Regions from separate parts of the Lysinibacillus sp. FSL M8-0216 genome, predicted to be linked through region 2. Evidence: predicted binding sites of a transcription regulator. Region 2 holds the regulator's gene; the other holds the start of a gene.
What was found. The regulator NrdR, encoded in region 2, represses ribonucleotide reductase genes. The targets are predictions, from matches to a motif close to AACACNATATATNGTGTT.

Region 1 (12,112 bases), 530 kb from region 2:
GGTCTGCAGTCTCGGCTGCTGATACCCCTACTAATTCCACACCGACGAAAGCGAAAACAACCATCTGGAAGGCCATTAAAAAGCCATATACTCCATTTGGAAACAGGCCACCGTGGACCCAAAGATTATCTACTGAAACCGTCCCAGAGCTTGTTTGAAAGCCTGTCACTAACATAATTAGTCCAAGGATAATGAGCGCCACAATGGTAATCACTTTAATGATAGCAAACCAAAATTCTAACTCCCCAAATAGTTTGACCGTCAATAAATTCAGTAGTAGTAATACTACTAAACAACCAATAGCTGGAACCCACTGAGGGATATCAAACCAATATTGTGTATAAACCCCTACAGCGATAATATCCGCCATCGCTGTCATGATCCAACAGAACCAGTAGGTCCAGCCTGTTACATACCCTGCCCATGGCCCTATATATTCGGAGGCAAAATCCGTAAATGATGTATATCCTGAATTCGATAATAATAGTTCGCCCAATGCACGCATAACAAAAAAGAGTGCCGTTCCGACAATTAAATAGGCAAGGATGATCGAAGGCCCTGCTAATGCAATGGCTTTCCCAGAGCCTAGAAATAAACCGGTTCCTATTGTCCCACCAATGGCAATAAGCTGTACATGGCGATTTTTTAATTCACGTTTTAATTGTTGCTGTTCCACGTTAATCCCCCCAAAGATGCATAAAAAATGACTGGAAAAATAAAAAAAGAGACTAGTTGTGACACTAGTCTCGGAAAAACGTCAGAATAACAAATACCATTTGATCACGGATGGTTCATGAAATCATTCGTAACCATCGTATGGCATCGCTTAAAATAGCTGTTATTACTCCTCTGTCCTTTTGCCTGAGATAGTGAACCCTTCGGCGACGCAAATTGCGCTCTCTCCAGAACTGCTCCTGCTATAGTTTGATCCATAGCATTCATAGCTTATTAATTTTTTAACATAAATATTATTTTAAGATATTATATATCCTAGCAGTGCTTTTACAAATATTCAACTAGAAATTTATATTATTTTCAGAAAAATAGAAGAATGTAGTGAATAAATGAAAATTACTAACGATAATTAGTATTTTTGGACATACAAAGATTTCCGTAGTATGCGCAAATGGGTAAATACGAAAGGTTTATGTGAAGAAATGGAGTGGGACAAGTGAGGGGAGAGAGGATCACTATAGTATGAAAGAGTGTACGAAATAGCCACTTAAAATTTTGCAATAGATATAATATAGTAGAAACTCTGAATTTTTTGTATAAAAAGAAGCCGTCTCCTAGTTCTTTGAGACGACTTTTTTTAGGGAAATATTAATATTTTTTGGCTTTTATTTTACCTGTCCAAGTTTTGAAACCGCCTTGAAGTTGGTAAATTTGGTTGTACCCACGTTTTTTAAGAAATAGTGCAGCACGTGAGCTACGGCCTGTATTTTGACAGTATAAATATACTGGTAAATCTGGGCGAATTTCTTTATAACGTTGACGTAATGTTGTGGAAGGAACATTTCGTGCGCCAAGAATGTGACCAGCATCAAATTCTTTTTGTTCACGAACATCGATTAGCTGCGCTTTACGATAGCCTTCAATAAATTGTTCTTGTGTTAAGTTGGTTACAGCTTTTTTGAGTCTTAGTGCATTAATACCGATGTATGCAATTACGACTACTAAAACGACACCGATTGTGATAAGTATGTCCAAGATTTTCTTACCCCTTTCTATCTTCTTTATTATTATAAAAGATGCGCTAGCGATAGTCCAATGAGTTTGATAAAATTAACTAGATTGTGGCGAATTCGTCGATATCGTTTGCAAAGCCACAACTTGAACTGTAACGTAATCTTCGTTAAGGTTGAACCGCAGGTGGGGCCTGAGGTATTTTTATAAATTGTAGGAGATGAACATATGACAACTTGGTATTTTTTAAATTCAGGGAAATGTAGTCCTTCTTTTAATATGGCACTAGATGAAGCATTACTTGATTGGCATAGTGAGGGGTTAATTCCACCAGTCATTCGTTTTTATGAGTGGGAACCGGCAACATTATCGATCGGTTATTTTCAGCAAGCCAAAAAAGATATAAATTTAGATGCTGTACGTGAGCAAGGCTTGGGTTTTGTACGTCGACCAACTGGTGGACGAGCTGTGCTGCATGAGCATGAGCTCACATATAGTGTCATCGTAACAGAAAGCTATCCAAATATGCCGGAGTCAGTGACAGAGGCGTACCGTGTGCTAAGTGAAGGCATCTTGCAAGGTTTCCATAACTTAGGGATGGATGCTTATTTTAGTGTCCCTGATACAGAGGAGAAAAGAGCAGACTTAAAGAGTCCGAAAAGTGCAGTATGCTTTGATGCTCCAAGCTGGTATGAGCTGGTAGTTGAAGGGAAAAAAATAGCGGGAAGTGCGCAAACACGTCAAAAAGGTGTTATATTGCAGCATGGTGCCATTTTATTAGATTTAGATCAGGAGAAGTTATTATCGGTCTTTAATTTTTCGAGTGAAGAAGCGAAGGATCGTATGCGCAGAAAATTACCAGAGAAAGCAGTAGCGATTAACAGTCTTGTGGATGAACCTGTGACAGTTGAACAATGTGTGACTGCTTTTCGAGATGGTTTTGCAAAATCGTTGCAAATTGAATTAAAACCATTTACACTTTCTGAGGAGCAGTTAGAATATGTCCGTGCATTAGAAGAAAAAAAATATGCATCTGATGAGTGGAACTTCAAAAAGTAAAAAATGGTATAAAAAAAATATTTTTAAGCGTTAAATCCTTGCTATTACAAGTAGTTACGATTCTATTGAAAAAAGCAAGAGTTGAATTGAAAATCTATATATAGTATCTTTTTTAAAGACATATACACAATATGTAGTGTTTAACGACACATGATATTGTGTATTTATTTTGTAAGGGAGGCAAAACGATGGTACTCACAAATCATCAACCCGATGTAAACAATCAATTTGAACAGTTAAACAAAGATATCGAACAATTCCCGCAGGTACACCCTGTAACGCCTGATATGCACATCACGCACAAAGGTGTATCAAGACTTGTCATGATCGATCGCTACTCGTTTAAAGACACAGAAAAGAAAACACTAAAAGCCGGTGACTTTGTTGTTTTAACGGTAAAAGCTGATCCAAAGTTCCCTGCACGTGGTTTAGGGACAATTCAAAAGCTGGACATGACTACAAAAACAGCTGATATTTTGATTGAGGAAGATTATCGTAGCGTTTTAGACGATCCACAGGAGCAAGAAACGGGTGTGATTACGCGTTCAATTGACGTGCTAGAGAAGCCTCTTGAGATTTTTTATGAACAAATCGCTAAACGAAATGCAACAGGACTGGCGGTTGTTGAAAAAACACCAGAAAAACGCCAAGAATGGTTTGAAAAATTTTATGAGCAATTAGTGTCCTTAAAGTTCATTCCTGCAGGACGAGTAATATACGGAGCAGGATCTGAAACAGATGTAACATTCTTTAACTGTTACGTAATGCCTTTTGTTGCGGATTCACGTGAAGGTATTAGTGATCACCGTAAACAAGTAATGGAAATTATGAGCCGTGGTGGTGGAGTAGGAACAAATGGTTCCACATTACGTCCTCGCAACACATTGGCACGTGGAGTAAACGGTAAATCATCAGGTTCTGTTTCTTGGTTAGATGATATTGCTAAATTAACACATCTTGTAGAGCAAGGTGGCTCACGTCGTGGAGCACAAATGATTATGCTTGCCGATTGGCATCCAGATATTGTGGAGTTTATTATTTCTAAAATGCAAAACCCACGTATTCTGCGTTACCTAATTGAAAATACAACGGATGAAACAATCATTCGTCTAGCTAAAGAGAAATTAAACTTCAAGCCACTTTCTATGCAGGAAGAAGCTATGTATCAAGGCATTGTAAACTATAAAAGCATTGAAGGTTTAGGTGGATTTGATACAGCCATTATTCGTGAGGCTGAAAATAAATTACGTGATGGTGGCACATATACTGTGCATAACTCAGAGTTTTTAACAGGTGCAAACATCTCCGTAACATTAACAAAAGAATTTATGGAAGCTGTTGAAAACGATGCTGATTTCGAACTGCGTTTCCCAGCGGTTGAAGAATACTCGAAAGAAGAAATGCATGCTTACAACACAGAATGGCATCATGTTGGTGACGTTCGTGAATGGGAGAAAATGGGCTATAAAATCCGCACATATCGCACGATCAAAGCGAAAGAATTGTGGAATTTAATTAACGTATGTGCAACATACTCTGCAGAGCCAGGAATTTTCTTTATCGACAATGCGAATGATATGACGAATGCAAAGGCATATGGTCAAAGCGTTGTTGCAACTAACCCATGTGGGGAACAGCCACTTGCGCCATACTCAGTGTGTAACTTGGCAGCGGTAAACCTTGCACAATTTGCGAATAAAGACAATCAAACTGTAGATTACGAAGCACTACGTGAAACGGTTCGTGTTGGTGTTCGTATGCAGGATAATGTTATTGATGCAACTCCATACTTCTTAGAGGAAAACCGTGTACAAGCACTTGGTGAGCGTCGTGTTGGTCTAGGCGTAATGGGCCTAGCTGATTTACTCATTTATTGTGAGAAAGAATACGGTTCTGAAGCAGGTAATGCTTTAGTCGATGAAATCTTTAAAACAATTGCTGAAACCGCGTATGAGGCGTCTACAGAGCTTGCTAAAGAGCGTGGAAGCTTCCCATTCTTAGTAGGTGCTACTGACGAAGAAACAGCTCGTTTACGTAAAGCTTTCACAGAAACAGGCTTCATGCAAAAAATGCCTGCTCACATCAAGGAGCAAATTTTAGCAACAGGTATCCGTAACTCCCATTTATTAACGGTTGCCCCAACAGGTTCAACAGGAACAATGGTAGGCGTAGCAACAGGTCTTGAGCCATATTTCTCCTTCACTTACTACCGTTCTGGCCGTCTAGGTAAGTTCATTGAAGTGAAAGCTGAAATTGTAAAAGAATATTTAGATCGTCATCCAGAGGCTAGTGAGCAAGAGCTTCCAGAATGGTTTGTAACGGCAATGGAGCTAAAACCAGAGGCACATGCGGATGTACAATGTATTATTCAAAAATGGATTGATTCATCGATCTCTAAAACAGTAAACGCGCCAAAAGGCTATACTGTACAACAAGTTGAAAAAGTATATGAGCGACTATATAAAGGTGGCGCTAAAGGTGGTACGGTCTATGTGGATGGTAGCCGTGATTCACAGGTACTTACGCTAAAAGCCGAAGAAAATGATATGGATCAACTATCATTTGAGGAAGAATTAGTAGAAGAACATACAACACGTCCAGTCGTATTAGTTGATACGATTCAAGCACTAGAGTCCACGACGGTAATTGGCTCGGACGTAGGAAATACATGTCCAGTATGTCGTAAAGGAACAGTCGAAGAAATGGGCGGCTGTAATACTTGTACAAACTGTGGCGCACAGTTAAAATGCGGCCTGTAAATTTTATGTTCTTGTTGCTTTGAATAAAAGAATGAAAACGGTAATAAATTTTGATTAAAAGTAACCTCTTCGGTATTATGGCCGTAAGAGGTTATTTTTTTATATTTTTCTGAAAATTATAGGTCTGATATGACTCCAGTAGAATCAAAACTTATTCGACTAAATGTTCATCATCTATTGTGAGGATATTGAAGAATGGGTTTTGGACAAAGTTCTGGTGCCGATTAGTATTGTACTTAAAGGAAGAGTGGAATACTTTTATAACAATGTTTCTGGTGAAAGGCTGATTATGTTGGAATATATATCCTTATGGTAAAATCTCCATTAAAGCAAGAAAGAATCATTACCAATCAAACATTTATATATATAGGAGTCGCATCAGGAAAGTGTGGATTTACAACAATAATTATAATAATTTCCAATTAAGGGCTGGGAACATCCTCATTACAATTTATGTCTATATTGAAAAGGGAGGTAGCATAATGTGGTTACTATTCGGACTTATTGCTATAGTAGCAACTTTTATAAATCTTTATTTGTATACAACAGGTAAAGATTATAAACTAGCGATGGCAATGGGGTTATCATTTACAGCATTGACACTTTGTTCGGAATATAGTTTTGTATCTAGCTGGGTAAAAGTAGAAGATTGGGCAGCTTTAGAGGATGTAGTACCAGGTATGGGAAGGGCATTATGGTTTTTGACAATTGTTTCTATCTTACTAAATATAGTACCTATACTATTAGAGCTAAAAAATAAAAAATAAAAAATAATACTGATTCGGGTTCATACGGATAAATGGTAAGCAAAATTAAGTTCTCAAAAATGCTTTGGGAACTTCATTCATTTTAACCCAGCTTTATTTCTTCAAAGAAGCGGATAGATATTTTATATTTAACATGCAAATTTGAAGGAGTATACGCCAATTTGTGGAATTAAAATAATGTCCGGTCAATTGTAATAAAGTTTGACGACAACACCTATTTTGTAAAGTACTAGCTAATGACATTTGATTTTAAGGCTTGTTTATTTAGGGTTCTCATACATCCAGCTAGATAAAAAAATGGTGAAAGGGGATAAAGTAATGAGTGTAGTAATTTTTAATGGAGAGCGTTCTGAAGAAAGTGTTCTATTTGAAAAGTTGTTATTTTCCCAGAGTAATAAAGTGAGTTTTTCTAGTGTTGAAAATGCTAAACAGTTCATCAAGCAAAGAGCAACTGTGAATAATCAGCCTTATGTCATTGGGGATGATGTTCAATTTTTAAGTGTTAAGGATGAACAAACTTTTGAGGATATGCAAGTTTTTACATTAAATGATCAAAAGTCCTCGAAACAAAAAGTGATTCTCTATATTCATGGTGGTGCTTGGACGAATCAACCGTTAAATTTACACTGGCTGTTCATGGATAAAATAGCACAAGCATTACAGGCAAAAGTTATCGCTCCGATATATCCAAAAGTACCTCATTTTAATCATAAGGACACGTACCAAAAAATACTTCATCTCTATAATAGGATTTTAGAGTCGGTTGAAAGCTCCAATCAATTAACGATTATAGGAGATTCTGCAGGAGGTAATATAGCACTTGGTTTGGCCCAGCTTTTAAAGCAAAACCATTTGCCACAGCCACAAGATATTATTTTACTATCGGCTTGTGTTGACCTAAGTCTAGAAAATCCTCTTATCCCTGAATATGAAGAAAAGGACCCTATGCTAGCTAGTGAAGGAATGAGCGTCATCACAAAGATATGGGCAGCTGATAAGGATCTAAAGGACCCATTGATTAGTCCAATTTATGGTGATTTTCAAGGTCTAGCGAGTATTACTCATTTTATTGGCACCCATGAAAGTTTATATCCAGATGCAGTAAAGTTTGATGAACAACTAAGCGAGCAAGGGATTGATATTACAACCTTTGTTTATCCTAAAATGAACCATGTATTTGTTGTCATGCCCATCCCCGAAGCACTAGACGCTCAACAGAAAATTATAAATATTATTCATAGTAAAGTGTTGAAATAGAAAGGGTTACACTAAATAAATAGTGTGGAGATCCCAAGTGTGTTTTGATTTTTCAAAACACGCTTTTTTTATTTCCTGTTTTAATAAACGGATTTTTACGCTAAGCCCCTCACATCTCATTGTTTAAACGAAAATCAAATTGTAAAGCTAGCTTGACATAATAAAAGATGTAAAGTAAACTTTACTTATTACTAAATGTACAGTTTACTTTACATTTAATGAGGAGGCATTATGAAAAACAGAATTCGTGAATTGCGGAAATCGAAAAAGATTACGCAGGAGGATTTGTCTAAGGTAGTGGGTGTTTCACGACAATCAATTATTGCAATTGAATCGGGAAAATTCAATCCATCATTAGAGCTTGCCTACAATATTTCAAAAGCGTTCAACTGCACGATTGAGGAAGTTTTTATTTTCGAAGAGGAGGGAATGACATAATGGAATTTTCTATAGGGGGTATTCTTGGACTGTACGGCGGGATGATTTTTGGCATCCTTGGCTGGTGGTTCGGAAGGAAAAAAGCGAAGAAAAATAGAGGCTTAGATGAAGTACACGACCATATTTGGCAAAAGGCGAAATCTTATTCATGGTATTTGACGTTAGCAGCAATTTATATTTTCTTTTCTTTAGTAGTGTTTGGGATTAAATTAAGCACTGCCATGGTTTTAGCTGTACTTTTATTTGTACACTTAGGGAGCTGGGCGATCATTGGGCTCATTTTGACTATCAACATGTACAGACCAATACCTTTTAAGCCTTCTTATGTGAAGTTAGGTATATGCATCAATGTCGCATCACTACTTATTTTTACCATTATCTCGATCCTAACAAATAATTGGCTGTTTTTATTATTCAGTATTCTGCCTAGTATGATGGGGATATTTACTGCCCTTACAGTCAATAGGAAAGTTTCCAAGTAAGTTTAGTTGTACGTTTCATCCCTTTGGATAGGTTTATCGAGCTGCGATTATGGCATTTAAACGAAAAATGCAAGGCTAGCATCTATATAAAAAAGGCAGTTCCAACAACTTACGTTGGGACTGCCTTTTCCTTAATCATGATTTAATGTTGCTGCTATTTCTGGCTGTTGCTCTACTTGAAGTAGCATATTAAAGGATGCAATGGCAACTTCCACTTGATCATCCTTTGGTTCGCGAGTCGTTAGCAATTGAAGCCATAGACCAGGATAGCCAAGGAATCGTAATACAGGGATATTACGGCAAGCATTTGTTGCCTGTAATACTTCAAATGATATGCCTAGTACTACTGGAATTAATAAAATACGATCTAAAATACGTAGCCATAGCGGGTCAGTTGGCACAAAGAAATATAAGAACATGCCGACAAAAACTGTGAAAAGAATAAAGCTACTACCACAACGATAGTGTAGACGTGATTGTGCTTGGACATTTTCAACTGTAACGTCTAAACCAGCTTCATAGCAGTTGATGACTTTATGCTCGGCTCCATGGTACTGAAATACTCGTTTGATGAGAGGCGTTAACGAGATAAAATATAAATATGTGAGCAGTAATAGTAGTTTAATACCGCTTTCAAGTAAAATTTGGCCCGTTTTTCCTTCAATCCATTTAGAGAAAAAATCAGCTATAAAAACTGGAATTAGTGTAAAGGCAAATTTTCCAAATAAAAAGGAAAGAATACCTACTACAGCAACGCCAAGTATCATTTGAAGTTTGGATCCTTCTTCTTTATTATCTTCTTCTTCACCAGGTACTACATCATAACGATCCCCTGCAAATTGCATATGACGAGAACCTAAGCCTGCTGATTCAATCAACGCGACAACGCCTCGAAAAAATGGGATTTTTTTAAGCTTTTGTAAAATAGGCTTTTGTACTTTTTTAAAATGATAATAATCAATGGAATCATCGTTACGACGAATGGCTGTAACTGTATGATCCTTTCCTCCGAACATCACACCTTCTAATTGTGCTTGTCCCCCGTATACAGGTGAATTGCTCAAGGCTAACACCACTCTCTTTATATATTTCAACTGTACCATTGTACTAAATTTAGTCAAAAACCTCTACAGTTACGCATAGTAAATTTTCTATATGGCTACACTAATCGTACATTTTAGGAAATGATTAGTGGGCAAGGGAGGAAATATTGTGAAAATAGGGACAATAACGTCACTTGTAAATGCGCTTGTTTTAGCATTGTGCTTAAAAGGTTTGCATTATTTTAATCTTATTAAATGGCATCCGATTGGTTTTTATAAAAAATGGGGCTGGTTTGAAGAAAGCTCTAAATTATTTCACTGGACCTTCTTTATATTTCTTCTATTCATCATCGGATTGTTTGTATATATGACTATGCGCTATGTCTATGTCATTCCGGCGGTCTTTTCTTCGCTACTGCTAGGGCTTTTTGTAACGATTTTATTAGAATGGATTGCATTAGATTTACCATTACAACTTTCTTCCTTTAAAAAGCTTTCGATCCCATTCATTGTTGTCGTGGTTTGCCTTTTACGCTTCTTGTTAGAAACAGCCAATTTTCATCAGAGGGAGCATACGGCGCAAAAAGTAAATTAGTTGCTGTATGCGCCGTGTATGATAAAATAAATGGCAAGTACATAGAAAGAGGCGAATAGAAGCGTGAAGTTATTATGTTTGAATGGACCCAACTTAAATCGACTTGGAAAAAGAGAGCCACATATTTATGGACATGAAACATTGGATGATGTTCAAGAAAATGTTCAAAATCTTGCGGCTTCTTTAGGTGCCACAGTTGAATTTCGTCAATCCAATCACGAAGGGGTACTTGTGGATTGGGTGCATGAAGCAGAAGACGAAAAATATGATGGCATCATCTTTAATCCTGGTGCATATACCCATACAAGCATCGCGTTACACGATGCTATTGCAGGAATTTCTGTGCCAGTAATCGAAGTACATATTTCCAATATCCATAAACGTGAGGCTTTCCGTCATCATTCCTATCTTGCTCCGGCCTGCCTTGGTCAAATTTGTGGACTAGGTACGAAAGGCTATGAACTGGCACTACGTACATTTATCGAGAGGGAGAATTGATTATGTTGAAATTACAAAAGCTACGTAAAGCACTTCAAGAACAAAACATCGATGGTATTTTAGTTACGAATGGGTATAACCGCCGCTATATGACTGGTTTTACAGGGACAGCAGGCGTAGCAATTGTGTCTCAAAATGATGCTGTGTTTATTACAGATTTCCGATATACAGAACAAGCTGCCGCGCAAATTCAGGACTTCCGAATTGTTAAGCATGAAGCAACAATTATTGAAGAAATTGCTACACAAGTAAAGAATATGGGCATCAAATTACTGGGCTTTGAGAGAGATACTGTAAGCTATGGCACATATGAACTGTATAAATCGAATATTCAAGCTGATTTAGTGCCGATTTCTGGGCTAATTGAAAAAATTCGCTTGATTAAGACGGAACAAGAGATTAATATTATTAAGGCTGCGTGTGAAATTGCAGATCACGCATTTACACATATTTTAGGCTTCATCAAGCCTGGTAAAACAGAGCTTGAGGTTTCGAATGAATTAGAATTTTTCATGCGTAAACAAGGAGCGACTCAGTCTTCGTTTGACATAATTGTTGCGTCTGGTCTTCGTTCAGCATTACCACATGGCGTGGCAACGGATAAAGTGATTGAAAAAGGCGACTTTGTTACATTAGACTTTGGTGCGCTATACAATGGCTATATTTCGGATATTACGCGTACTGTGGCTGTTGGAGAACCATCTGAAAAATTAGTAGATATGTACAATGCAGTCCTTGCTTCTCAGCTGTTAGCACTTGAAAAAGTGGGTCCTGGATTAACAGGTATTCAAGCGGACGCTATTGCACGTGACTACTTAAAAGAAAAAGGATATGGCGAAGCATTCGGTCATTCTTTAGGACATGGTATCGGTCTTGAAGTACATGAAGGCCCTGGCTTATCGATGCGTTCTGATGCAGTGCTAGAGCCAGGTATGGCCGTGACGATTGAACCGGGTGTTTATTTACCAGGTATCGGTGGTGTCCGTATTGAGGATGATATTTTAATCACTGAGACTGGGAATGAATTACTCACACATTCGTCAAAAGAACTCATTATTTTATAAACTTTGGAGGAACACAAATGATTTCAGTAAACGATTTCCGTACAGGTCTAACAATTGTTGTTGATGGCCAATTATACCGCGTGTTAGATTTCCAACACGTTAAACCAGGTAAAGGTGCTGCTTTCGTACGTTCTAAATTACGTAACCTACGTAACGGCTCAGTGAATGAAAAAACATTCCGTGCTGGTGAAAAAGTAGAAAAAGCACAAATCGATAACCGCAAAATGCAATATCTATATGCACAAGGTGACGACCATGTATTCATGGACCTAGAATCATACGAGCAAACTGAACTAGCTTCAGCAGCAATCGAGTATGAATTAAAATTCCTAAAAGAAAACATGGAAGTTCATATTCAATCTTACCAAGGTGAAATGCTAGGTGTTGAATTACCAAACACGGTTCAATTAGAAGTAACTGAAACAGAACCAGGCATTAAAGGTGACACAGCTTCAGGTGGTACG
Region 2 (12,112 bases):
TTGAAGCCAAAGGTTGAAGGACGTACAATTCAACATGTACAGCTATCTGAAAGGGTACACTTTTCTTTTAGTGAGGGGAAACAATGTATTGTTAAGCAAGCAGAGCCTGATGCATTTGAATTAACGTTGTCTGAAATGACGATTACAAAAATTGAACGACGTGCAAAATATATTTTCTTTCACTTATTCAAAGATGAGGTTCCTTATGTACTTGTTAGTCACTTAGGAATGACAGGTGCATGGTTTGTTGTGAATTCACCAGAAGACATCGATGAAGCAAAATTCCAAAAGCATATACATGCCACCTTTAAGATGGCTGATGGTGGTTACTTAATTTATTCAGATATACGACGCTTTGGTGAACTACGATTTCTGGCAAAAATTGAAGATCATGTACCATTAACAAAAATGGCGCCAGAGCCGTTTGATGAATTAGCGTGTGATTTTTTTATAACAAAATCAACATTACCAAAATATGAGAATAAGGCCGTAAAAGAAGTGATTATGGATGGGCAAGTCGTTTCGGGCTGTGGCAATATTTATGCAACAGAGGCGCTGTTTGCTCAAAAAATTCATCCTGCTCGAAAAATGAACCGTATTAGTGAGAAGCGTAAACGAGCATTATTTGAGGAGATCGTTGCTGTTTTGCGTCAAAGTATTGAAGCAGGTGGTTCTACCATCTCTGATTATCGAAATATTAATGGGGAAGCTGGGAGCATGCAGAATCGTTTGAAAATGTATGGGAAAAAGATATGCCCAGCATGTGAAACGGCAACAAGTCAAATGACGATTGGTGGGCGAACATCGGTTTTTTGCCCAAATTGTCAACATTAAAGGGGATTTAACAATGATTATCGGACTTACAGGAAGTATTGCAAGCGGAAAAAGTACAGTAGCAAAAATGATGCTCGAACTAGGATTACCGATTGTTGATGCAGATATTGTAGCGCGAGATGTCGTCGAGCCAGGAACAGAGACACTGGCATTTATTGCAGAAAACTTTGGTCAAGATATTTTACTAGAGGATGGCAATTTAAATCGGACAATGCTCGGAGATATTATTTTTCATGAGCCTGCCAAACGCAAAATTTTAAATGATATTATGCATCCGGCCATTAGAAAGGAAATGCTACGACAACGTGATGCCTATTTAGAGGATGGCCATGAGCATGTTGTCATGGATATTCCCCTGTTATTTGAAAGTAAGCTTCAGCATTTTGTAGAGCGTATCATTGTAGTGTCGGTAAGTGAAGAGGTTCAGCTTCGACGCTTAATGGAACGCAATCATTTATCAAAAGAGGATGCCTTAGCACGCATGCACTCACAGTTGCCTATGTCTGTCAAAGAAAAGGGAGCTCATGCGGTCATTTATAATAATGAGAATCTGGAAAATACAGAGGAACAACTAAAGAAAATTCTAGCTTTCTGGGGTGTAATTTAAAGTGTTTCAAGCTAAAAATGTGTAGCAAGTAAATCTTGCTACACATTTTTTTTATGGGCAAATGCCATAATAAAAGATAATTTTTCAGAAAATAAGAACTTTTATAATATGACTATTTAATGTTCATCTTTTTTAAAATTGTGTTATACTAATCACCATAAAGTATATAATTAATCTGAGTATGTACTCACAGGAGGATTTTTAAATGACAGTATCAATTGCTATTAATGGTTTCGGACGTATCGGACGTATGGTTTTCCGCCAAGCGATCGTACAAGAAAATTTAAATATTGTTGCTATTAACGCTAGCTATCCAGCAGAAACGTTAGCACATTTGATTAAGTATGACACAAATCACGGAACATTTGAAGGTACAGTAGAACCAGCAGGCGATGCTTTAGTTGTAAATGGTAAACGTGTTCAAATTATTAGCGAACGAGATCCATTAAAATTACCTTGGGCTACAATGGGTGTTGATATCGTTATCGAAGCTACAGGTAAATTTAATGAGCGTGATAAAGCAGCAATGCACTTAGAAGCTGGCGCGAAAAAAGTTATCTTAACAGCACCTGGTAAAAACGAAGATGTAACAATTGTTTTAGGTGTGAATGATGACAAACTTGATATTGCTAAACATGATGTAATTTCAAACGCTTCTTGTACAACAAACTGCTTAGCACCAGTTGCAAAAGTATTAAATGATACATTTGGTATTGAAAATGGTTTAATGACAACTGTTCATGCTTATACAAACGATCAAAAGAACTTAGATAATCCACATAAAGATTTACGTCGTGCACGTGGGTGTGCACAATCAATTATTCCTACATCTACAGGCGCTGCCAAAGCATTAAAATTAGTTTTACCTGAGTTAGAAGGTAAAATTCATGGTATGGCACTTCGCGTTCCAACACCAAATGTTTCTTTAGTTGACCTTGTAGTAGATTTAAATACAGATGTAACAGTTGATGCTGTTAATGCAGCATTTGTAAAAGCTGCAACAGAAGGTCCAATGAAAGGCATTTTAAATTTCTCAGTTGAGCCACTAGTATCTTCTGATTACAACACAACGACTTACTCATCAACAGTTGATGGACTTTCCACAATGGTATTAGGTAACCGTAAAGTAAAAGTACTTGCTTGGTATGACAATGAGTGGGGTTACTCTGCACGCGTTGTTGACCTAGTGAAAAAAGTGGCTAATGCATTAGAAACGGTAAACGCATAATATTTTCATTTTGAGCACATTGAAATCTAACTGGTTTCAATGTGCTTTTTTTAAAAAACTTTCCTTGTACTTTAGGTGCATTAGGTTTATCATGAGCTCACTACGTGAATGCACTTTTCTTATATGTAGGAAATTTGTTATAATAGAAATATTAAATTGTTGTAAACCAGGAGAGTAATTATATGAGATGTCCATCTTGCCAATTTAACGGAACGCGTGTTGTGGATTCGAGGCCAGTAGATGATAATAAAGAAATTCGTAGACGTCGTGAATGTGAGTCATGTGGCTTCCGTTTTACAACGTTTGAAAAAATTGAAGAGACCCCATTAGTTGTAGTGAAAAAAGAAGGTTCACGAGAGGAATTTAGCCGTGAAAAGGTACTTCGTGGACTTATTCGTGCCTGTGAGAAACGCCCAGTTGCGCTTGATATACTGGAGCAACTTGTCCTATCGATTGAAAAAGATCTTCGTCGTATTGGAAATTCAGAAGTACGCTCAGAAGATGTCGGTGAATTGGTAATGGATCGCTTAGCCAAAATTGATGAGGTGGCTTATGTCCGTTTTGCATCGGTCTACCGACAGTTTAAGGATATCAATGTCTTTATTGAGGAGATTAAAGATATTATTCAACGTCAAACGGAGCAGAAATCATAGAAAATAGAGAGGATGAATGACGTTGATTCATTTATTTAAGGAATTGCAGCCTGGCGATCCTTTTGACATTCGTCTACCTCATGCATTTTCTACTCAAGAGCGTCAATTAGTAACATTATTCTATCAACCGTTAACGGGCTCAGACCCTATTAGCCTTTATTTAACTTTATGGGCAGAAGCAGAACAGATACCAAAGACGCAAATGACACATTATTATTTAATGAATGTGCTCGGTCTGCCTATTGGTAAAGTGTTTGAGGCACGTATAGCCCTTGAAGCGATTGGTTTACTACGTACATGGAAAAAAGAAAATGCTGGTGAGCGAAGTTTTTTATATGAGCTACAGCGCCCATTAGATGCGGAAAGCTTTATGAAAGACCCGTTGTTGTCGATGTTTTTATTTAGCAAAATTGGAGAGCAGGCATATCGTAATTTACGTCAACGTTTTATATACCCTGTGAGGGACGCGGATTTTAAAGATGTATCTCGTGCCTTTATAGATGTCTATAAGCCCGTTCATTCCAATATTCCATCAGATTTACAAGTGGATACGAATCGTAAGGATAAACAACAAAGGGTGTATCCTTTTTATTTGGAGCAATTTGACTTCGATCTGTTGCAAGCAGGTTTATCTGAGCAATTGGTGCCATCCAATTTACTGACATTAGAAGTTCGTGAGGCTATTGCTAAGCTGGCATTTTTATATCATTTAACAGCGCTTGATATGCAAAAAGTAGTGATTCTTGCTTTGGACGATGATTTAGGGATTTCACAAGAGCGCTTACGCAAGGCAGCTGCTGATTTCTATAAGTTAACGATGTCAAAAGAGCCACCAAAAATAGCGAGAGTTAGCGAGCCGTTGCCAGTAGAAGAAACTGGACAAAAATCAAAGGATCAGGAGCTACAACACTATTTAGAGACTACGGCTCCTATTCAAGTGTTGCGTGACATTAATAATGGGAAAGAACCTTTGCAAACCTCTGTACAACTTGCAGAAAGTTTAATTGTGCAGCACGGCATGCCGATTGGGGTAGTCAATGCGTTACTTGAGTATGTTATGTTAACAACGGATATGAAGTTACCTAAAAAATATGTGGAAACAATTGCGGATCATTGGGTTCGTAAAAATATCCAAACTGCTAAAGAAGCAATGGAACTTGCACGCCAAGAGCATGATAAATATACAACTTGGAAAAACAAACCACAAACAACCACTAAAACGAGCCAGCGAACTAAGGGACGTTCAGGACATCAACGAGAAGAAAAAGTCCCCGAGTGGTTTTATAAACGTGATGAGAAACAAGAGGAAAGTACTTCTAGCACGATAGATTTTGAAAAAGAACGTCAAAAAATATTAGAGATGCTAGGGAAAAGTGAATAGTAAAGAAGGTGAGCAACAATCGAACCTATAAATGGACCATTAAAACGAGCTATTAATGTACCCTCGTTTCAAGAACGCTATGAAGCCATGCGACGTGAAATTTTAGAAAATCCGCGCGTACAAGAATTTCTAGCACGTCATGCAGATGAATTAAGCTATGATAATATTGAACGAAATTTACCTAAACTTCATGAATTTATTAGTCAATCTACGGAATGCTGTGGTTGTGATAACACAGAACATTGTACAAACTATTTAAAAGGCTTCCTTCCTACTTTAAGGGTAGTTCGGAATACAGTTGAAATTGATTATGTACGCTGTGAGCAAAAAATTAGAGAAGAAGAGCGTCGGGATGTCGCGAATATGATTGCTAGTATGCATATGCCCAAAGATGTGCTTCAAGCAACGATTCACGATTTAAGTATTGATGATGAGTCTCGAGTGATGATTGCCCAAAAAGCAGCGCAATTTGTTAAAGCGACAAAAGAATCAGGTCATTTACCATCAAAAGGTTTTTACTTATACGGTAAATTCGGCGTAGGGAAGTCTTTTGTACTTGGTGCACTTGCCAATGAATTAGCGTCTATTAAAATACGTTCAGTTGTTGTCTTCGTGCCAGAATTTTTACGGGAAATGAAAAATGCTATTGGCGATAATACATTGAATGAAAAAATAGACTATATTAAAAAGGCTCCTGTTTTAATGCTCGATGATTTAGGGGCAGAAACAATGACCGCATGGACAAGGGATGAAATTTTAGGGACTATTTTCCATTATCGAATGGCTGAACAATTGCCAACGTTTATTACATCTAATTTTAATTATGGAGAATTAGAGCACCATTTAGCCCAATCGCAAAAAGGTGATATTGAGGTTGTCAAGGCGGGCCGTATAATGGAGCGTATTAAAGCCTTAACAGAGCCAATTGAAATGCGTGGCAATAACCGTAGGATGTAACATTGGTAGTTGCATTTTTCGACAATCGAGCGTATACTGACTCATATACTAAATATCAATATGCATTGATGAGGACATGAATTTTGTGTATCAGCTTCTAGAGAGGGAAGTCAACGGCTGAAAGCTTCCTAGTATGAACGCATCATTTACTACCTACTGAGCAGCGAAAGGGATAATCTTTCGCCGGTCCCTAGCCCGTTAGCTAGCCTTGAGCTTCGTCTGACTTGATAAGTCGGAAGGAAGAAGGGTGGAACCACGAGCATACGCTTCGTCCCTTTCCTGAGGGACGGGGCTTTTTTTTATTTTGTGGAGAGATCTCGCTCAATTCGAGTTGAAGAGCGCTCATATAAGCAGCCGTATCACCTGATTCATTAGTCAACATTTCATCAATCATTATGTATTCAACCATAACAAAGGAGTGTAACGAATATGTCAGAAATGATTAAATTAACTTTCCCAGATGGTGCTGTAAAGGAATTTGTAAAAGGTACATCAACAGATGACGTAGCTTTATCAATCAGCCCTGGCTTACGAAAAAAAGCTTACGCAGGTAAAATTAATGGTGTATTAGTAGATTTAAAAACACCAATCGAAGAAGATGCTGCCATTGCCATTATCACACAAGATGATGCAGAAGCACTTGAAATTTTACGTCACTCAACAGCCCACTTAACTGCACAGGCAATTAAACGTTTATTCCCTGATGTAAAGCTTGGTATTGGACCTGTTATCGATGGTGGGTTCTACTACGATATTGATTCTCCTACACCAATCACTGCCGAAGATCTACCAGCAATTGAAAAGGAAATGAAAAAAATTATTGCTGAAAATCTAGAGGTAGAACGTAAAAATGTAAGTCGTGCGGAAGCACAAGCGATGTATGAAGAAATTGGCGATGAATATAAACTAGAATTACTAGAAGCAATCCCTGCAGATGAGCAAGTGTCCATTTATTATCAAGGGGAATTTTTCGATCTTTGCCGTGGTATTCACGTACCATCTACTGGTAAACTTCGCGAATTCAAGCTGTTATCATTAGCAGGTGCCTATTGGAGAGGAAACTCTGATAACAAAATGCTACAACGTATTTATGGTACGGCGTTCTTCAAAAAAGAAGAATTAAAACATCACCTACAAATGCTAGAAGAAGCAAAAGAACGTGATCACCGTAAAATCGGGAAGGAATTAGAGCTATTTACAACTTCTCAAAAGGTGGGCCAAGGTTTACCACTTTGGTTACCAAATGGTGCAACAATTCGTCGTGTTATTGAGCGTTATATCGTCGATAAAGAATTATCTCTTGGATATAAGCATGTTTATACACCTGTATTAGGTTCAAAAGAGCTTTATCAAACTTCAGGTCACTGGGATCATTACCAAGATTCTATTTTCCCACCAATGGAAATGGACAACGAGACATTAATCATGCGTCCAATGAACTGTCCTCACCATATGATGGTTTACAAAAATAGCATGCATTCTTACCGTAGTTTACCATTACGTATTGCAGAGCTTGGTACAATGCACCGCTATGAAATGTCAGGAGCAGTTTCTGGCCTACAGCGTGTACGTGGAATGACTTTAAACGATGCACATATCTTTGTTCGCCCAGACCAAATTAAAGCAGAGTTCCAAAAAGTAGTGCAGTTAATCTTAGAGGTGTATAAAGATTTCGATTTAAATGATTATTCATTCCGTTTATCGTATCGCGACCCTGCAGATACTGAAAAATACTTCAATGATGATGCTATGTGGGAAAAAGCACAAAGCATGTTAAAAGAAGCAATGGATGAGCTTGGCTTAGATTACTTCGAGGCAGAAGGTGAAGCAGCATTCTATGGCCCTAAACTGGATGTGCAAGTAAAAACAGCGATTGGTAAAGAAGAAACTTTATCAACTGTTCAGCTAGACTTCTTATTACCAGAACGTTTCGATTTAAGTTACGTTGGAGAAGATGGCAAACCACATCGTCCAGTCGTAATTCACCGCGGCGTTGTCTCAACAATGGAACGTTTCGTTGCATTCTTAATTGAAGAATATAAAGGTGCATTCCCAACTTGGTTAGCTCCAGTGCAAGTAGAAGTCATTCCAGTATCGAATGAAGCTCACTTCGATTATGCAAAACAAATTGAAGAGCAATTAACAGCAGCGGGCTTACGTGTGGAAATGGATGATCGTGAAGAAAAATTAGGCTATAAAATCCGTGAAGCACAAATGAAAAAGATTCCGTATATGCTTGTCATTGGTGATAAAGAAGTTGAAGCTAATGGTGTAAATGTTCGCCGTTATGGCTCTAAAGATTCCGAAACAATTAGCTTTGAGAATTTCCTAGCAGCTATAAAAGCGGAAATTACAAAATAATCTTTCATAAAAAATCTCACTTGCATAAGTGAGGTTTTTTGTATAAAATGAATCTTGCTGTTGTATAAATTATTTAAGATTAGGTCAATCTAGGTATGATAAGAAAATTAGTGTTTGACAGCTTATCATATACATGCTAATATAATTAAGGTTAATGAATACAAAGTTTGTGGTTGAAGTAGAGGCTGCCCGCTTCTCACCTGATACAACGCTTTAAAGGCTGTGAACAGGTATGACACGTTGAATTGTTTTGCGTAGACTTGCGCATGCACATATAGCGGGCGGACATCTTCAAAAATGTCCGTCCTTTTTTTATGGACATGACAAGAGGATGTACCGTTCAACCGGGCAAGGCTTTGCCCAAACCATGTATTCGCGACAACTACTTGGAGGTGGATTACTATTAGCAAAGACATGTATGTAAACGAAGGCATTCGCGCACGTGAACTTCGATTAATCGATCACAATGGTGACCAGCTTGGTGTAAAGACACGTAATGAAGCGCTAGAAATCGCCACTCGTGTAAACTTGGATCTTGTCCTTGTGGCCCCTCAAGCCAAGCCGCCAGTCGCTCGTATCATGGACTATGGTAAATTTAAGTTTGAACAGCAAAAGAAAGACCGTGAAATTCGTAAAAATCAAAAGGTCATCGTAATGAAAGAGGTTCGTCTGAGCCCATCAATCGATGAACATGATTTCCAAACGAAGTTACGTAATGCGATTAAATTCCTTGAAAAAGGCGATAAAGTAAAATGTAGCCTACGTTTCAAAGGTCGTGCGATTACACACAAAGATATTGGTCAACGTGTGTTAGATCGTTTTGCTGAAGCTTGTGCTGAAGTATCAACGGTAGAACAAAAACCGAAGATGGAAGGCCGAAGCATGTTCTTAGTTCTTCAACCAAAGAACGAGAAATAATATTAGACGAACAGTTTAGGAGGAATTCGACATGCCAAAAATGAAAACTCACCGTGGAGCTGCGAAACGTTTCAAAAAAACGGGTTCAGGTAAATTAAAATATGACCGTGCTTATGGAAGCCACTTATTCGCTAACAAATCTACGAAACAAAAACGTCACCTACGTAAAGCAAACATCGTTTCATCTGGTGACTTCAAACGCATCAAATCTTTACTTGTTTACATGAAATAATTGACTACAAAAATACTAACATTCATTTTTTAATGAAAAGCAGGAGGTAATTCATATGCCACGCGTAAAAGGCGGAACAGTGACGCGCAAACGTCGTAAAAAAGTATTAAAATTAGCTAAAGGTTACTATGGTTCAAAACATACATTATATAAAGTTGCCAACCAAGCAGTAATGAAGTCAGGTCAATATGCATACCGTGACCGTCGTCAGAAAAAACGTGATTTCCGTAAATTATGGATCACTCGTATTAACGCAGCTGCTCGTATGAACGGTCTTTCTTACAGCCGTTTAATGCACGGTTTAAAAGTTGCTGGTATCGAAGTTAACCGTAAAATGTTAGCTGACCTTGCGGTAACTGATGCTGCTGCATTCACTCAATTAGCAGACGCTGCTAAAAAAGCTGTAGCTAAATAATATTTGACCCAGTTAAATATTATTTCTCCACCGAAAGCGGATGCGACAGGTGTAAAAAAGGCTGATGGATTTTTCCATCAGTCTTTTTTGTGTTAGATTAATAATATACGTTTGTTAATAAAGGAGTAGAGAATGGGACAAGCATTATTAGCTTATATGAGTATTATATCGATGGTGTTACTCATTTTAATGGGTATGGACAAATCACGTGCTAAAAAGCATGAATGGCGTATTGCAGAGCGTACTTTGTTTACACTAGCCATCGTAGGAGGGGCAGTAGGCGGAGTGCTTGGCATGTATTTATTCCGTCATAAAACACGCCATAATAGTTTTGCATTTGGATTTCCTCTACTTGCAGCCATCCAAATATTTATTATCGTACAGCTTTGGATATAAATGAAAACATTCTAAAACACATCCTCATCAAGAGGATGTGTTACGCATAAGCTGTTCAATGGGCTGCTTCCAATTGATTTTCGCACTTGGATAATTCAATAGAATTTCTTGCTGTAAATATTCAAAGTCGCCTTTTGTAAAGCCCTGCAATGTTGCAGTATCACGTGCACCAACAAAAATAGTGACAACCTCGAAGGCATCCTCAGTGGTGCCTAAGTATTTTTCGCCTTCAAAAAGAGCACCCTTATAGGAAATAAAGAAATTTTTCCGGACGTTTTTAACGTCATCATAAAAGTAATATTGGCCTTTTTCATAGGCTTCATCAAGTTTGCGTTTAGGATCAGTTATATAACGAATCGCTTTATAAAATACATAAATAATAAGCGCAATTACAGCAAGTCGAATAAGTAACGGCAACATGTTTAAATTTCCCCCTTGAAGAAAGGTTATTCTTTCCTATACGATTAGGGAGGTCAAATAGTTTCACTTTTATTTAAATATTTTTTAGAAATTTAGGAGAAAAAAATGAATATACAACAATTGTTTATGATGCAAAAAGAGCTGGATGATTTTATTGAGCAAACTCAAAATATTCAGCAAGATGTATTTCAAGAAAAAGGACTAGCATTAATGGTAGAGCTAGCTGAGCTAGCCAATGAAACGCGCTGCTTTAAATTTTGGAGCACAAAAGGGCCATCAGCACGAGAAGTCATTTTAGAAGAATATGTGGATTCTATTCATTTTATCCTTTCCTTAGGCTTATTAAAGAACTATACAACAATCGAAAAGTGGCCAGTGATAGAAGAACAGAGACATTTAACAGCAACATTTTTAGAGACACAAGGTGCTATTTTAGCATTTATCCAACAACCGACAAAGGATCGATATCTAGCAATTTGGCAATGCTATGGTTTACTTGCGTACAATCTTGGTTTTACCTTCGAAGATGTAGTTCGTGCGTATATTGAAAAAAACGAGGAAAATTATAATCGTCAACGGACAGGATATTAAATAATTAAGAAATACACCAATTTTCAGACGATTAAGCTAGGAATATTTCGGTAAACGAAGTATAATAAAATAGATACAAGACGTAGGAGGCAAAAGGATGACACAACTAGATCCAACATTACAAATGTTTAAAGATTTAACAGATGCAAATGGTATTGCAGGCAATGAACGTGCACCACGTGAGGTCATGAAAAAATATATTGCACCATATGCAGATACTGTAGAAACAGATAACTTAGGTAGTGTAATTGCTAAAAAAGTAGGCGATGAAAACGGTCCTAAAATCGTCGTGGCAGGACATTTAGATGAAGTAGGCTTTATGGTTACACAAATTGATGACAAAGGCTTTATCAAATTCCAAACAGTTGGTGGCTGGTGGAGCCAAGTTATGCTAGCACAGCGCGTTACAATTACGACACGTAAAGGCGATGAAGTAATTGGGGTTATCGGTTCAAAACCACCTCATATTTTACCTGCTGATGTGCGCAATAAAGTAGTAGACATTAAAGATATGTTTATTGATATTGGTGCCGCTTCTAAAGATGAAGTGCTTGAGTGGGGCGTACGTCCTGGCGATATGGTAACACCATATTTCGAATTTAATGTGATGAAAAATGAAAAATATCTATTAGCAAAAGCTTGGGATAATCGCATTGGTTGTGCCATTGCTATTGATGTAATGAAAGCTTTACAAAATGAAAAACATCCTAATATTCTTTATTCAGTAGGAAATGTGCAAGAAGAAGTTGGACTTCGTGGAGCTAAAACGGCAACACATAAAATCCAACCGGATATTGGATTTGCAGTTGATGTAGGTGTAGCGGGAGATACTCCAGGAGTAACAGCTAAAGAATCAACTAGTAAAATGGGTGCAGGCCCTCAAATCGTTGTGTATGATGCATCTATGGTATCACACCGTGGCTTACGTGAATTCGTATTAGACGTAGCGGACGAGAACAATATTCCATACCAGTTTGAAGCAATGGCTGGCGGTGGTACAGATGCTGGCTCTATCCACGTAACAGCAAATGGCGTACCAGCATTATCCATCGGTATTGCGACACGCTACATTCATTCACATGCAGGTATCCTACATCGTGATGATTATGATAATGCCGT

Region 1: a site for NrdR is predicted at 2,869-2,886, ahead of MKX57_RS15170 (vitamin B12-dependent ribonucleotide reductase). Genes of this name have one in related genera too.

Annotation. Positions count from the first base shown of each region.
Region 1 covers NZ_CP152007.1:3,083,966-3,096,077, reverse strand. Annotated here, with positions in the region: gene MKX57_RS15185 (amino acid permease) at 1-676, opposite strand, end outside; glycine riboswitch at 840-916, opposite strand; gene MKX57_RS15180 (rhodanese-like domain-containing protein) at 1,324-1,710, opposite strand; gene MKX57_RS15175 (biotin/lipoate A/B protein ligase family protein) at 1,915-2,745, shown strand; gene MKX57_RS15170 (vitamin B12-dependent ribonucleotide reductase) at 2,934-5,504, shown strand; gene MKX57_RS15165 (hypothetical protein) at 5,987-6,271, shown strand; gene MKX57_RS15160 (alpha/beta hydrolase) at 6,590-7,528, shown strand; gene MKX57_RS15155 (helix-turn-helix transcriptional regulator) at 7,760-7,966, shown strand; gene MKX57_RS15150 (hypothetical protein) at 7,966-8,448, shown strand; gene MKX57_RS15145 (DUF1385 domain-containing protein) at 8,580-9,512, opposite strand; gene MKX57_RS15140 (hypothetical protein) at 9,661-10,086, shown strand; gene aroQ (type II 3-dehydroquinate dehydratase) at 10,150-10,584, shown strand; gene MKX57_RS15130 (Xaa-Pro peptidase family protein) at 10,587-11,648, shown strand; gene efp (elongation factor P) at 11,666-12,112, shown strand, end outside.
Region 2 covers NZ_CP152007.1:3,616,751-3,628,862, reverse strand. Annotated here, with positions in the region: gene mutM (bifunctional DNA-formamidopyrimidine glycosylase/DNA-(apurinic or apyrimidinic site) lyase) at 1-834, shown strand, start outside; gene coaE (dephospho-CoA kinase) at 848-1,441, shown strand; gene MKX57_RS17950 (glyceraldehyde-3-phosphate dehydrogenase) at 1,647-2,669, shown strand; gene nrdR (transcriptional regulator NrdR) at 2,852-3,322, shown strand; gene MKX57_RS17940 (DnaD domain protein) at 3,339-4,703, shown strand; gene dnaI (primosomal protein DnaI) at 4,731-5,660, shown strand; gene thrS (threonine--tRNA ligase) at 6,090-8,021, shown strand; ribosomal protein L20 leader region at 8,192-8,340, shown strand; gene infC (translation initiation factor IF-3) at 8,436-8,939, shown strand; gene rpmI (50S ribosomal protein L35) at 8,971-9,171, shown strand; gene rplT (50S ribosomal protein L20) at 9,227-9,586, shown strand; gene MKX57_RS17910 (DUF1294 domain-containing protein) at 9,719-9,982, shown strand; gene MKX57_RS17905 (hypothetical protein) at 10,010-10,402, opposite strand; gene MKX57_RS17900 (dUTP diphosphatase) at 10,508-10,993, shown strand; gene MKX57_RS17895 (M42 family metallopeptidase) at 11,091-12,112, shown strand, end outside.